3 regions of the Nocardioides taihuensis genome follow, and region 2 is predicted to be linked to each of the others. Evidence: riboswitches for the same ligand, from Rfam matches in the RefSeq annotation. Region 2 holds a riboswitch; each other region holds the start of a gene.

Region 1 (4,844 bases), on a different contig from region 2:
GACTCCTTGACTCTCGAATGCTTCGGGCGGAGGGCAGGAACACACCAGGTTCCGGTCCCCGAATGCCTGCTCGATGCGGCCGACCGGGGGCCAGTACTTGTCCCTTGCGACGCCGGCGGGGAACGCCGCCGTCTCGCGCGAATAGGCGCGGTTCCACTCGCCGACAACCGATGTCGCGGTGTGCGGCGCCCGGCGCAGCGGACTCGCATCCAGCGACCAGGTCCCGTCCGCAACACGGTCGATCTCATCGCGGATCCTGACCATCGCGTCGACGAAGCGGTCGAGCTCCGCAAGATCTTCGGACTCAGTGGGCTCGACCATCAGTGTGCCGGGCACAGGGAAGCCCATCGTGGGTGCGTGGAAGCCGTAGTCGATGAGCCGCTTGGCGATGTCGTCGACACTGACGCCAGTGGCGGCTGTCAAAGGCCTGACATCCAGGATGCATTCGTGCGCCACCAGTCCGTCCTGACCCGCGTAGAGCACCGGGAAGTGCGTGCTGAGGCGCCGTGCAACGTAGTTCGCCGCAAGCACGGCCGCCTTTGTGGCGAGCGTCAGGCCTTCGGCGCCCATCATCCGGATGTACGCCCAAGGAATAGGGAGGATGCCGGCGGATCCGAAGGGAGCTGCGCTGACGGGGCCAGGGCCGGAGCGTCGGGACGGATCCGGGTGGAGTGGATGGGACGGGACGAAGGGAGCAAGGTGAGCGGCGACGGCGACTGGCCCCACGCCCGGACCCCCACCGCCATGCGGGATGCAGAAGGTCTTGTGAAGATTGAGATGCGACACGTCCCCGCCAAACTCACCAGGCTTGGCGACTCCCAGCAAGGCGTTGAGGTTGGCCCCGTCGATGTAGACCTGACCCCCGTGGTGGTGAACTGTCTCGCAGAGCGTCGAGATCTGGGACTCGTACACCCCGTGGGTGGACGGATAGGTGACCATGATGGCGGCGAGCTGGTTTGAGTGCTGCTCGCACTTCTCCTCGAGGTCGTCCATGTCGACGGTTCCGTCCTCATCGGAGGCGACCACGACCACACGCATCCCCGCCATCACGGCGGATGCGGCATTCGTGCCATGTGCACTCGCCGGAATCAGGCAGACGTCCCGGGCAACTTCGCCTCGCGATCGCAGGTAGCCGCGTATCGCCAGCAGCCCCGCCAGCTCACCCTGCGAACCCGCGTTGGGCTGAAGCGAGACCTTGGCGTAGCCGGTCACGTTCGCGAGCCAGGTCTCGAGTTGATGGATTAGGTCGAGATAGCCCCGCGCGTCCTCGATGGGCGCAAACGGGTGAAGGTCTGCGAAGCCCGGCAGGGACACGGGCTCCATCTCCGCCGTGGCGTTCAGCTTCATCGTGCACGATCCGAGCGGGATCATTCCGCGGTCGAGTGCGAAGTCTCGATCGCGGAGCTGGCGCATGTAGCGCAGCATCGCTGTCTCCGACCGGTGTTCTTGGAACACGGGGTGTGTGAGGAAGTCGGTCGTTCTCGCCAGCTTGGGCGGAATGACAGATCGTCTGTCCCTGACTCGATCGGTTTCAGGTACCTCGAATGCAGCCACCGCGAGCGAGACGTGCTCGTCCGTGGTCGTCTCGGAGCAACTGATGCCCACGTGATCGGAGTCGACTCTTCTCAGTCTCAGACCACTCTCGGCTGCCTTGCGGAGAACTTCGTCTGCGCCTTCTGGCACCTCCACCACGATGGTGTCGAAGAAGGCCGTTGTGGAGACAGTGAAGCCTTGAGCCCGCAGTGTGCCGTGAATCGACCGGGCATGAGCGTGCACACGACGTGCGATCTCTCGGAGACCGTCGGAACCGTGGTAGACGGCGTACATCGAGGCCACTACGGCGAGAAGCACCTGTGCCGTGCAGATGTTCGACGTCGCCTTGTCCCGTCGGATGTGCTGCTCCCGAGTCTGAAGTGCGAGTCGGTATGCAGGGCGCCCCTCATCGTCGACGGAGACGCCAACGAGTCGACCGGGAAGGTGACGCTCGAGACCGCTGCGCACGCTCAGGAAGGCGGCATGGGGTCCCCCGTAGAAGAGCGGGACGCCAAACCGCTGCGTCGATCCAACCGTCAGGTCTGCCCCGAACTCGCCGGGCGGCTTGAGAAGCGTCAACGCCAATAGGTCGGTCGCCACCGCCGCCTGAGCACCACGATTGTGTACCTCCTGGATGACAGGTTCTAGGTCCCTGATCTCGCCGGAAGACCCGGGGTAGCTCGCTATCAGGCCGAAGAACTCGCCTGTCGGGAGCGGTTCGTCCAGATCGACCACCTCCACCTCGACGCCGATCTCCGCAGCTCGGGTGATCAGGACATCGAGTGTCTGAGGGTGGGTATCGGCGTCAATCAACACCCGCGAAGCCTTCGACCGTGAAGCCCGCTTCATGACCATGACCGCCTCAGCGACGGCAGTGCCTTCATCCAGCAGCGAAGCGTTTGCTGTGGGTAGCCCGGTGAGGTCCCCGACCATCGTCTGGAAGTTGATCAGGGCTTCCAGCCGCCCCTGACTGATCTCGGGCTGGTACGGCGTGTACGCGGTGTACCAACCGGGGTCCTCAAGGATGTTCCGCCGAATGACAGCAGGCGTATGGGTCGGGTAGTAACCCAGCCCGATCATCGGCACAGCGACGCGGTTTCGGCCCGCCAGAGCAGCGAGCTCCGCGGCCGCATCCGCTTCGGACGCCGGTGCTGGAAGGTCCAGCCCGGTGGTGCGGATGCGAGACGGAACGGCGGCATCCATCAACTCGTCCAGCGAGGAGTAGCCGACTTCAGCCAGCATCTTCGCGATGTCATCGGGTCCGAGCCCGATGTGGCGACGATGAAAGTTGTGAGGGTACGACGAAGCGTCGTGAGTCATTGCGGGAGGCTCCTTCGTGCGTCCGGCAGCTCGCCGGACCCTGTAGGTGACCTCCCCGCTCTGTCATCGAAAACCTGAGAGCTTCATCGCTGTGTGAGCGACTTGCACCGTGGGCGCAGGACCAGGGTCCTGACTTTCCAGAGTTGCCTAGCCGAAGCGGTACGGGGCCTGAGAGATTCTGGGGAGAAGTTGCTCCTTCGGCGCACAACCCTTGGTGAGGGCTGTGACTCTCCCGCTTCAGATCATGCGGCTATGCAGTTGTGGCGCGCACACCGTAGGGGTGGGCCTCGTGGTCGGTCAAGGGCCTGACCCGGAAGCAGCATGCCGAGGTGTGCGTGCCGAAGAACTGCTGAGTCAGATGTGTCGCTGCGCTCCCGAGCGAGTGCGCGCCGGCCCAGACCACACGCCGACCTCGGACCGCGTCGCTGGGCGTGCTCCCCCGATTGACGAGGGAAAGTCCCAAGAATCTCGTGCAGCAACCTTGTGCTTGTCCAGTGACCCTTGTACGGTCCCTTTGTTCTTGTGCAGCGATCTTCATCACACTCGGTGAGGTTCCGTCGGAGGTTGACATGTCGAATGGCTCCACCACCTGGGGCGCGCCCGAGCGACTCATGCCTGAGGACCACTGGGACTGGAGCGTCCCTGTGCCGCTGTCTCAGGGCTGGAAGTGCGGGCCGTTCATCTTTGTCGGCGGACAGATCTCTGCGGACGAGCACGGCAAGACCATCGGCGTTGGCGACATCGAGGTCCAGACCCGAAACGTCTTTGAGAACATCCGCAAGGTCCTGAACGAGGCCGGGGCGGATCTGCACCACATCGTCAAGTTCAACACCTTCTACGCCTTCGAGGGCGACGGTGACGAGGTCCGTGAGTACTGGGAAAAGATGACGAAGACTCGGCTCGAATTCCTCTCCGACCCAGGCCCCGTCGGCACCGCAATCCGTGTCAGCGGCTTCGCGTTTCCTGATCTTCTCATCGAGATCGAGGCCATTGCCTACGTACCCGAGCTGGCATCAAGCATCGAGGAATGAGGAGCGCCACATGAAGGACCAAGCTGGTGCCGGGGTCGTCGAGACCCGCGGTATTGATTTCATCCCCGACGACGAACGTCACGGCTCGCCGTCAAGTCTGTTCTGGGTATTCGTGGGAGCCCAGTTCTCCTTCACCGTGATCGTCTTTGGGTGGCTGCCTGTGGCCTTCGGGCTGGGGTGGTGGTCCAGTTTCACCGCCATCGTGGTCGGTCTGGTCATCGGCACGATGGTGTACACACCCTTCGCCCTCTTCGGACCGCGCACGGGCACCAACAGTGCGGTCAGCAGCGGCGCTCACTTCGGAGTCGTCGGAAGGATCATCGGATCGATCCTGGCCATGGTTACCGCGGTGGGCTTCTTCGCCATCAGCATCTGGACCGGTGGAGACTCGCTCGTGGCTGGCGCCAACCGCCTTTTCGGCACGCCTGATTCCGACGCAATGGCGGCCTTGGCGTACGCCGTCGCTGCGCTCATCACGATCGCAATCGCCATCTACGGATTCGACACGGTCGTTGCGGCACAGAAGTTCGTCGTTCCCATCCTGGGCCTGGTGATGGTCGTCGGTGTATTCGCGCTTGCATCCAAGTTCGACCCCAGTTATGCGGGCGGCGCCTACCTGCTCGGCGACTTCTGGCCCACCTGGCTCCTCTCCGTAGCCACGGTTGCCTCGTTGCCGATCTCCTACGCGCCGTTCGCCAACGACTACTCGCGGTACATCTCCCGGCGCGTGCCCAACAGCAGGCTCCTCCTAGCCAATGGCGTCGGGATGTTCATCGGATGCGCGATCGCTTGCCTGTTCGGGGCCTACATGGCCTCCATTTTCGGCGCAGCGGAGACATCCTTCGTGGGGGGCTTCATCAGCATCTCGCCGACCTGGTTCGTCACCGCAGTCATTCTCTTCGGTCTGCTGGGAAGCTTCGGGCAGGGATCGGTCTGCCTGTACGGAACGGGCTTGGACTT
Region 2 (4,844 bases):
AACAGGCCAGCCGCACGCCGGACCGCGTGGTGCTCGGCAACCTCAGAGGTGTACTTCAGCGGCATGGACCAGCCGGCAAAGTCCGTGAGCGTCGCGCCCAGCCGCTGATGAATGTCGTGCAGCGGCGTGGCCTTCGCGACGGAGCGTGACGTCATGACGGGGTTCCATTCGGTCCAGCGACGAATGCTTCGGGCGGCGGGCACGAGCAGACCAGGTTTCGGTCGCCGTGGGCGTTCTCGATGCGGCCGACGGGAGGCCAGTACTTGTCGGCATCCATGCCGGCCGGGAACACGCCGACCTCCCGTGGGTACGAGCGACCCCATGAACCGACGACATCCGCGAGGGTGTGCGGCGCCTGGCGCAGCGGACTGTCCTGCACCGACCACGTGCCCGCGGCGACCTGCTCGATCTCGGCGCCGATCGCGATCATCGCGTCGCAGAACCGGTCGAGCTCGGCGAGGCTTTCGGACTCGGTCGGCTCGATCATCAGCGTTCCCGCAACCGGGAAGGACATCGTGGGGGCGTGGAAGCCGTAGTCGATCAGGCGCTTGGCGACATCCTCGACGGTGACCCCGGTCTTCGCGGTGACCGGTCGGATGTCGACGATGCACTCGTGTGCGACCAGCCCCCCTGCACCGGTGAACAGGATCGGGAAGTGCGGCGCCAACCGCTGGGCGACGTAGTTGGCGCTGAGCACGGCGACCTGGGTGCATTCGGTCAATCCGGGCCCACCCATCATCCGGATGTAGGCCCACGGGATGGGAAGGATCCCTGCCGAACCGTAGGGAGCAGCGCTGATGCTCCCATCACTCGCGCGACGGGCGGCCTCCGGATGGAGGGGGTGGGTCGGCAGATACGGCACCAGGTGTTCCGCCACCGCGACCGGCCCCACCCCGGGGCCGCCTCCGCCGTGCGGGATGCAGAAGGTCTTGTGCAGGTTCAGGTGGGAGACGTCGCCACCGAACTCGCCCGGCTTGGCAATACCGAGCAGGGCGTTGAGGTTCGCCCCGTCGACGTACACCTGTCCCCCATGCGCGTGGACGAGGTCGCAGAGCCGGGTGATGCTTTCCTCATAGACCCCATGTGTCGACGGATAGGTCACCATGATCGCGGCCAGGTTGTCGGTGTGCTCGACGCACTTCTCCTCCAGGTCCGCCAGGTCGATCGTGCCGTCGTCGTGGGAACCGACGACCACTACGCGCATGCCGGCCAGGACAGCGGACGCCGCATTTGTTCCGTGCGCGCTGGATGGGATCAAGCAGATGTCCCGTTGATCCTCGCCCCGATCCCGGTGCCAGCCTCTGATGGCCAGCAGACCGGCCAGCTCCCCCTGCGAGCCGGCGTTGGGCTGGATCGACACGGCGGCATAGCCCGTGACCTCCGCCAACCACGCCTCCAGCTGGCGCACGAGTTCGGCGTAGCCGGATGCGTCCTCCGCGGGGGCGAACGGATGCATGTTCGCGAAGCCAGGCAGACTGATCGGCTCCATCTCGGTGGTCGCGTTCAGCTTCATCGTGCACGAGCCCAGCGGGATCATGCCGCGGTCGAGCGCGAAGTCGCGGGCCGAGAGTCGGCGCAGGTAGCGCAGCATCTCGGTCTCGGAGCGATGGGCGTGGAAGACCGGGTGGGTGAGGAACGGGCTGTCGCGGTGCAGCGAGGAGGGCACCCGATCCTGGGACTCCTGTTCGGACCCGTCGGCCACCGCACGGGAGCCGAACGCCTCGAGCACCAGTTCCACGTGGGCGCTCGTGGTGACCTCCGAGCAGCTGACGCCCACCTGGTCGGCATCCACGCGTCGCAGCCGCAGCCCCTTGGCGTTGGCGGCGGCGAGCACCTCATCGGCGCGACCCGGGACTCGCACGAGCAGCGTGTCGAAGTAGGCGCCGTGCACGACCGGGATGCCGGTCGCCCGGAGCCCGCTCGCGATCGCGGTGGCGTGCGCGTGGACGCGCTCGGCGATGCGCCTGAGTCCGTCGGGGCCGTGGTACACGGCGTACATGGAAGCCACGACCGCCAGCAGCACCTGGGCGGTGCAGATGTTCGAGGTCGCCTTGTCACGCCGGATGTGCTGCTCCCGGGTCTGCAGGGCCAGGCGGTACGCCGGCCTTCCGTCGCTGTCCCTAGAGACTCCGACCAGACGGCCGGGCAGGTGACGTTGCAACCCGTCACCCACCGCGATGAAGCCGGCGTGAGGGCCACCGTAGAACATGGGCACGCCGAAGCGCTGGGTCGATCCGACCGCGATGTCGGCGCCGAACTCCCCCGGAGGGCGCAGAATCGTCAGCGCCAGGAGATCGGCGGCGACGGTGACCAGAGCGCCGCGGTCGTGAGCAGCGCGGATGAGCTGCTCGTGGTCGCGGACAGCCCCGGAGGCGCCGGGATAGGAGAGCACCAGACCGAAGAAGTCATCCGTCGGCAGCGGCTGGTCGGGGTCGATCTCGACGACCTGCACTCCTACCGCCGTGGCTCGGGTCCGGAGAACGTCGAAGGTCTGCGGCAGGGTGTCGGTGTCGACCAGCACCTTGCTGGACTTCGACGCCGATCCCCTGCGCATGACCATCACGGCCTCCGCGACGGCGGTGCACTCGTCCAGGAGGGATGCGTTCGACATCGGCAGACCGGTCAGATCGCCCACCATGGTCTGGAAGTTCAGCAGCGCCTCGAGTCGGCCCTGGCTGACTTCCGGCTGGTACGGCGTGTACGCGGTGTACCAGGCCGGGTCCTCGAGCACGTTGCGTCGGATCACGGCAGGAGTGATCGTGGGGTGGTAACCGAGACCGATCATCGGCACCGAGACGACGTTGCGTCCGGCGAGGGCTGCGAGCTCCTCGGCTGCCTCGGCCTCCGTGACCGGGGCAGGAAGCCGAAGACCGGTGGTGGTGCGGATTCCTCGTGGGACGGCCGCGTCCACCAGGCTTTCCAGATCGGCAAATCCGATCTGGGCGAGCATCTTGGCGCGACCGTCGGCGTCGATACCAATATGACGGCCAGCGAAACCGCGGTCGCAGGATTCTGCATTGAATAATGCCATAGCGGGAGGCTCCTGATCGTGGTGTCGCTGACGCGACACCTCATGAGTGGCCTCCCCGCTCTGTCATCGGAAACCTGAGAGCTTCACCGCCGAGTGGGCGGTTTGCACCGTGGGTGCAGGACACAAGTCCTGACTTTCCAGAGTTCGCCTCACAACAGCGGTAACGGGGCCTGAGAGATTCTCGGGGAGAGTTGCTCCTTCGGCGCCTCGCTCGTGTAAAGCGAGGACTCTCCCGCTGTTATTCAAGCGGCGAATGGTCTTCAGTTGTGTAGGTGAAACGCTAGTCGACCAAGCAATCTTGGTCAACCATGAGGGCCAGGGGTCCATTAGGATCCGGCCGCTGACCACGTTCTTGGCGGACATCCGCTATGCCGCACTCCGCGCACCAGGGAGGTTGCGTCATTCCAGCCGCAACTGCGCGCCCTTGCCGCCCGTCCGGTCCTGAACCGTTTGCCTGAGGAACTCATTCGGCGAAGACGCGGCTGGGTCACGGCCTCGGGCAGCTTCACTGTCCAGGCTACTCGGCAGGCGGCTCACCGGGTCGTGGGAGACGAACCCGACGGGTTCCGAGCCCTTCTACCTGGGCCTCGAAGCGACGAGGTCGGCGTGTTCTTCGGCGAAGGCCCGCGCTGCAGCGATGAATCCGTCGAGGTGCTGCTCGGTGAGGGCAAGGCTGAGGGCCAGGTAGCCGCGCTCTGCTATGTAGTAGCCCCGGGCGAGCAGGTCGTGGAAGAGCAGGCGGCGCCAGCGGGGATCGACACCCGCGATGTCGGACCACCGCTCTACGGGTCCCGGAGCGGGGCGAATCGTCATCATGGAGCCGACGCCCGTCACGCAGAATCCAACCGGGGCCATCGCCTGGGCCAGCTGGTCCCTGAGCCGGTCCCCGCGTTCGTTGAGCCGCTTGAGCGTGTCGGCGTCGAGCAGCTCGGTGACCGCGGAACCGACGGCCATCGTGAAGGCGTTGTTGTTGAAGGTGCCCCCATGGGTGAGACCACCCTGGGCTGGATCGAACGCGGCCATCACGTGCCGGGACCCGCCGAAGGCCCCGAAGGAAAGGCCACCGCCGAAGTACTTGCCCAGCACCGTCAGGTCGGCGTGGATGCCGTACACCTGCTGCGCCCCGCCGACGGCCAGCCGGGACGTCATCACCTCGTCCATGACGAGAAGAGAGCCGTGTGCGCGGGTGAGTGAGCGAAGAGCCGAGAGGAAAGCCGGCGAGGCAGGGATGCAGCCACCCGCGCCGAGCATCGGCTCGACCAGGACGCAGGCGATCTCGTCGCCGCAACTGGTGAACTCGGCCTCGACGGCGGCGGTGTCGTTGTAAGGCAAGACCGCGAAGTCAAACGGCACCCGCAGCGGCGCACTGCCGGGCAGGAAGGTCATCGGACCGCCGTGGTAGGCGCCGTCGAAGACGACGACCCGGTCACGCCCGCTGACATGGCGGGCGGTGAGTACCGCCATCAGGTCCGCCTCGCTGCCCGAGTTGGTGAAGCGCACTTGGTCGACCGAGACAAACCGCTCGACCAGCGCCCGGGCGAACGCCGTCTCGGGCTCCCCCATCGCGCCGTACCCCCACCCCCGGTCAAGCACCCCGCGCACCGCCTCCGCCACCTCGGGCCGACGGCCCAGCAGACCAGCCGAGTAGTCGCCGAGCAGGTCAACGACCTGGTCGCCATCGACCGTGGTGAGCACGGCTCCCTCGGCACCATCGACGCGTATGCCGAACGGCTCCGTGTGCAGCACGGACCTGGTGTTGCCGCCGGGCATCACCTCGGTCGCCGCACGCGCGAGCCGCGCGCTCTTCGGGTTG
Region 3 (4,844 bases), on a different contig from region 2:
GACCATCAGCGTGCCGGCCACCGGGAACGACATCGTCGGGGCGTGGAAGCCGTAGTCGACCAGGCGCTTGGCGACGTCGTCGACGCTCACGCCGGTGTCCTTGGTCAGCCCGCGCACGTCGAGGATGCACTCGTGCGCCACCAGCCCGTTCGGGCCGGTGTAGAGCACCGGGAAGTGGTCGCCGAGGCGCTTGGCGACGTAGTTCGCGGCCAGCACCGCGCTCGCCGTGGCCCGGGTCAGCCCCGAGGCGCCCATCAGGCGCACGTAGGCCCACGAGATCGGCAGGACGCCGGCCGAGCCGTAGGGCGCCGCGCTGACCGGCCCGATCCCCTCGCGCTGCGCGGGGTCGGGGTGCATGCCGTGCGAGGGCAGGTACGGCGCGAGGTGGGCGCGCGCCGCGACCGGGCCGACGCCCGGTCCGCCGCCGCCGTGGGGGATGCAGAAGGTCTTGTGCAGGTTGAGGTGCGAGACGTCGCCGCCGAACTCGCCCGGCTTCGCGTAGCCGAGCAGCGCGTTGAGGTTCGCGCCGTCGACGTACACCTGGCCACCCGCGCCGTGCACGATCTCGCACAGCTCGGTGATGGTCTCCTCGTAGGCCCCGTGGGTGGAGGGGTAGGTGACCATGATCGCGGCCAGCGTGTCGGCGTGCTCGGTGCACTTCGCCCGCAGGTCGTCGAGGTCGACGGTGCCGTCGTCGGCGGCCTTGACCACCACCACCCGGAGGCCGGCCATCACCGCGGACGCCGCGTTGGTGCCGTGCGCCGACGACGGGATCAGGCAGACGTCGCGGGCGTCGTCGCCGCGGCCCTGGTGGTAGGCACGGATCGCCATCAGGCCGGCGAGCTCGCCCTGCGAGCCGGCGTTGGGCTGGATCGAGACCCGGTCGTAGCCGGTCACCTCGGCCAGCCAGCCCTCGAGCTGCGTGACCAGTGCGTGGTAACCGGCGGCGTCCTCGGCCGGTGCGAACGGGTGCAGGTCGGCGAAGCCCGGCAGCGAGACCGGCTCCATCTCGGTGGTCGCGTTGAGCTTCATGGTGCACGAGCCGAGCGGGATCATGCCGCGGTCGAGCGCGTAGTCGCGTGCGGAGAGGCGGCGCAGGTAGCGCAGCATCGCGGTCTCGCTGTGATGGCGGGAGAACACCTCGTGGGTGAGGTACGGCGTGCGGCGGCGCAGCGGCTCGGGGAGCGCGTCGCCGGTGGCGTGGTCGAGCGCCTCGAGGTCGACGTCGTCGATCCCGAAGGCGGCGAGCACCCGCTCGAGCGTGCCGTGGGTGGTGACCTCGGAGGTGGTCATGGCCACCCGGTCGGCGTCGACGAGCCGCAGGTGCAGCCCGCGCTCGCGTGCGGCGTCGACGACCGCCTGTCCGCGGCCCGGCACGGAGGCGACCACGGTGTCGAAGAACTCGGTCTCGGCGACCTCGACCCCGTGGTCGGCCAGCGCGCGCGCCAGCACGGCCGCGTAGCGGTGGGTGCGAGTCGCGATCGTGCGCAGGCCCTCGGGGCCGTGGTGCACGGCATACATGGAGGCGACCACGGCCAGCAGCACCTGGGCGGTGCAGATGTTGGAGGTCGCCTTGTCGCGGCGGATGTGCTGCTCGCGGGTCTGCAGCGCCAGCCGGTAGGCGGGCTTGCCCTCGGCGTCGATCGACACCCCGACCAGGCGGCCGGGCAGGTGGCGCTCGAGGCCGGCGGCCACGGACATGTAGCCGGCGTGCGGACCGCCGTAGAACAGCGGGACGCCGAAGCGCTGCGAGGAACCGACCACCACGTCGGCGCCGAGCTCACCGGGCGCCTCGAGCACGGCGAGGGCCAGCAGGTCGGCGGCGACCACGACGAGGGCGTCCCGCGCGTGGGCGGCCTCGGCCAGCGGCCGCGGGTCGCGGACGCGGCCCGAGGTGCCGGGGTACTGCACCAGCACACCGCACAGCGGTCCCTCGGGCAGGCCGGCGTCGAGGTCGGCGACCACGACGTCGATCCCCATCGCGGCCGCGCGGGTGCGCACCACCTCGATGGTCTGCGGCAGCGCGTCGGCGTCGAGCACGAAGGGCCCGGACGCCTTGCGGTTGGCGCGTCGTACGAGGGTCATCGCCTCGGCGACCGCGGTGCCCTCGTCGAGCAGCGAGGCGTTGGCGGTCGGCAGCCCTGTCAGGTCGCCGATCACGGTCTGGAAGTTGAGCAGCGCCTCGAGCCGGCCCTGGGAGATCTCCGGCTGGTAGGGCGTGTACGCCGTGTACCAGGACGGGTCCTCGAGGATGTTGCGTCGGATCACCGGCGGGGTGAGCGTCGGGTGGTAGCCCAGGCCGATCAGCGACTCGGCCGGGCGGTTGTCGGCGGCGAGCGCGCGCAGCTCGCGCGCGACGGTGTCCTCGCTCGCGGGTGCCGGCAGGTCGAGGGTGTCGGCGGACCGGATCCCTCCGGGCAGCGCCGCGTCCATCAGCTCGGTCAGCGAGCCGAAGCCCAGCGTGGCCAGCATGGTGGCCTCGGCGTCCGCGTCGATGCCGACGTGACGGTCCGCGAACGGCGCGGCGGCGTCGAGCTCGGCCAGGGTGGGGTGGTCCGACACGGGGGGCTCCTCTGATCGCTGCGATCGGGTCGCCTCCCCCTCTGTCACCGTCCCGGGGTTGCCGGTGGGCTCCAGAGTTGCCTGGTCCGTGCGGTCCGGGCGCCTGAGAGGTTCCGGGGAGGAATTGCCCCTTCGGCGCTCCGCCGCAGCCTTGCGGCGGAGACTCTCCCGCACGGGATCGTCAGCGCGCCCAATCTACCACCGGGACGCGACGCGGCCCGGGTCCTGGAGGGGACCCGGGCCGTGTCGGTGGTCGCTCGGTGGTCGCTCGGTGGTCGCTCGGTGGAGCGGGGCGGTCAGCCGGTCTGGCGGGCGGCGCGGCGCGCCGCGAGCTCGTCGCCCGCGGTCGGTGACTCGTCGACCTCGGGAGCGGTGCGCTCGCTCGGCAGCTCGGCCAGCGTGCCCTCGATCTCACGCCAGACGCCGCCGATGGCGATGCCGAACACGCCCTGCCCGCCCTGGAGCAGGTCGATGACCTCGTCGTTGCTGGTGCACTCGTACACCGAGACGCCGTCGCTCATCAGGGTGACGCGCGTCAGGTCGTCGGTGCCGCGCTCGCGCAGGTGCTGCACCGCAGTGCGGATCTGCTGCAGCGAGATGCCGGCGTCGAGCAGCCGCTTGATCACCTTGAGGATCAGGATGTCGCGGAAGGAGTAGAGCCGCTGCGACCCGGAGCCGGTGGCGCCGCGCACCGTGGGCTCGACCAGCCCGGTGCGCGCCCAGTAGTCGAGCTGCCGGTAGGTGATGCCGGCGGCGTTGCACGCGGTCGGGCCGCGGTAGCCGGCGTCGCTGGGCAGCGGCGAGACGTCGTCGGTGAACAGCAGGCCCTGCTCCTCGGCTGCCTCGGCAGCCAGGACGGCCTCGCCCGACGCGTCCTGCTCGTGCTCCTTGGTGCCCATCGATCCTCCGCTGACCTACTCCGGTGCGCGTAACCCCGGGGGGAAGGGATCCGCCCGATCAGGAACGACCACAGCGGTGGAGTTACACCAGAGACACTTGAATGTAGGCCTGCGCCGGCGGGTGGTCAACGAGGTGGGCGGCGTGTCGCAACCCTCTACCTCAGGTTGAGGGTGAGGGTGGTCGGAGCTCCTGTCGGTGCGGATTGGTCACCAACCGCACTCCCCGGGGGCTGGATCTGCGGTTTGGTCACCAACCGCACTCCCCCGGCCCTGGACCCTGCGGATTGGTCACCAACCGCAATTCACCCGAGCACCCGCCCACCGCGGGCCGAGGGGTCAGCGGCTCTCGAAGTCCTCGGGCGAGACGTGGTCGAGGAACTCGCGGAACTTCTCGACCTCGTCCTCCTGCTCGGCGGGGACGGCGAGGCCGGCCTCGTCGAGGACCTCCTCGGAGCACACGATCCGCGAGCCGGTGCGCAGGGCGAGGGCGATGGAGTCGGACGGGCGGGCGCTGACCTCGGTGCCCGAGCCGAGCACCAGGGTGGCGAAGAAGACGCCGTCCTTGACCTCGGTGATCCGCACCTCGGTGAGCTCGTTGCCGGTGGCCACGAGGACGTCGCGCATCAGGTCGTGGGTGAGGGGGCGTGGAGGCACCACGCCCTGCTGGGCGAAGGCGATCGCCGTCGCCTCCACCGCGCCGATCCAGATCGGCAGGTAGCGGTCACCTGCCACCTCCCGGAGCAGCACGATCGGCTGGTTCGAGGGCATCTCGACCCGCACTCCCATGACATCGACCTCGCGCACGTCGACCACCCTACTCCCGGGGTGTGCGGACGGCAGGCGGTCGCGCCGGAGCGGTCGGGGAGGCCGGCCTAGGAAGACTTCAGGCCGGACTTGACGAGCGTCGCGTGCAGCCGCACGGAGAGCGCGGCGATCTGCGAGACGGCGTCCTCGGCCCGGGCGGCGGCCGACGCATCGCGGCCCCGGCGCAGCGGGGCGACGACCTGCTCGACCAGGCCCACCTCGCGGTCGGCGGCGGTCTTGAACGCCCGCAGGTGCCGCGGCTCGAGCCCGAAGTCGGAGAGCTCGCGGGCGGTCGTCGCGATCACGAGCGCGTCGGTGTCGTAGTGACCGGTGCCGGTCCGGGGCACGACCAGACCGTACTGCTCGAGCTGGTCGAGGAGCTCCTCGGAAACCTCGGCGATCTTCAGCAGCTCGCGGCGCGAGAGCCGCACCTTGTCGGCGCGGCGGAAGGAGTCGGCGCTCGGCAGGCCGTCGGCAGCGAGGGCGACCTTCGGCACCGTCGGCACCACGGCCTCGATCGGGGGCGGCTCAAGGCCGCGGTCGATCGCGTCGAGGTGCTCGCCGATCACCTTCAGCGGC

Evidence for each region. A riboswitch is a leader RNA that binds a small molecule or an ion and turns the genes downstream of it on or off. The one in region 2 is predicted to bind glycine.
Region 1: another riboswitch for glycine. It lies ahead of gcvP (aminomethyl-transferring glycine dehydrogenase); the one in region 2 lies ahead of gcvP (aminomethyl-transferring glycine dehydrogenase).
Region 3: another riboswitch for glycine. It lies ahead of gcvP (aminomethyl-transferring glycine dehydrogenase); the one in region 2 lies ahead of gcvP (aminomethyl-transferring glycine dehydrogenase).

Annotation. Positions count from the first base shown of each region.
Region 1 covers NZ_JBHSKD010000003.1:94,434-99,277, forward strand. The annotation lists gene gcvP (aminomethyl-transferring glycine dehydrogenase) at 1-2,853, opposite strand, end outside; glycine riboswitch at 3,001-3,098, opposite strand; gene ACFPGP_RS02955 (RidA family protein) at 3,423-3,884, shown strand; gene ACFPGP_RS02960 (purine-cytosine permease family protein) at 3,895-4,844, shown strand, end outside.
Region 2 covers NZ_JBHSKD010000001.1:11,204-16,047, forward strand. The annotation lists gene gcvT (glycine cleavage system aminomethyltransferase GcvT) at 1-155, opposite strand, end outside; gene gcvP (aminomethyl-transferring glycine dehydrogenase) at 152-3,031, opposite strand; glycine riboswitch at 3,082-3,178, opposite strand; glycine riboswitch at 3,180-3,276, opposite strand; gene ACFPGP_RS00065 (aspartate aminotransferase family protein) at 3,608-4,844, opposite strand, start outside.
Region 3 covers NZ_JBHSKD010000009.1:167,112-171,955, forward strand. The annotation lists gene gcvP (aminomethyl-transferring glycine dehydrogenase) at 1-2,562, opposite strand, end outside; glycine riboswitch at 2,644-2,743, opposite strand; gene ACFPGP_RS10315 (MerR family transcriptional regulator) at 2,859-3,461, opposite strand; gene ACFPGP_RS10320 (bifunctional nuclease family protein) at 3,798-4,265, opposite strand; gene ftsR (transcriptional regulator FtsR) at 4,334-4,844, opposite strand, start outside.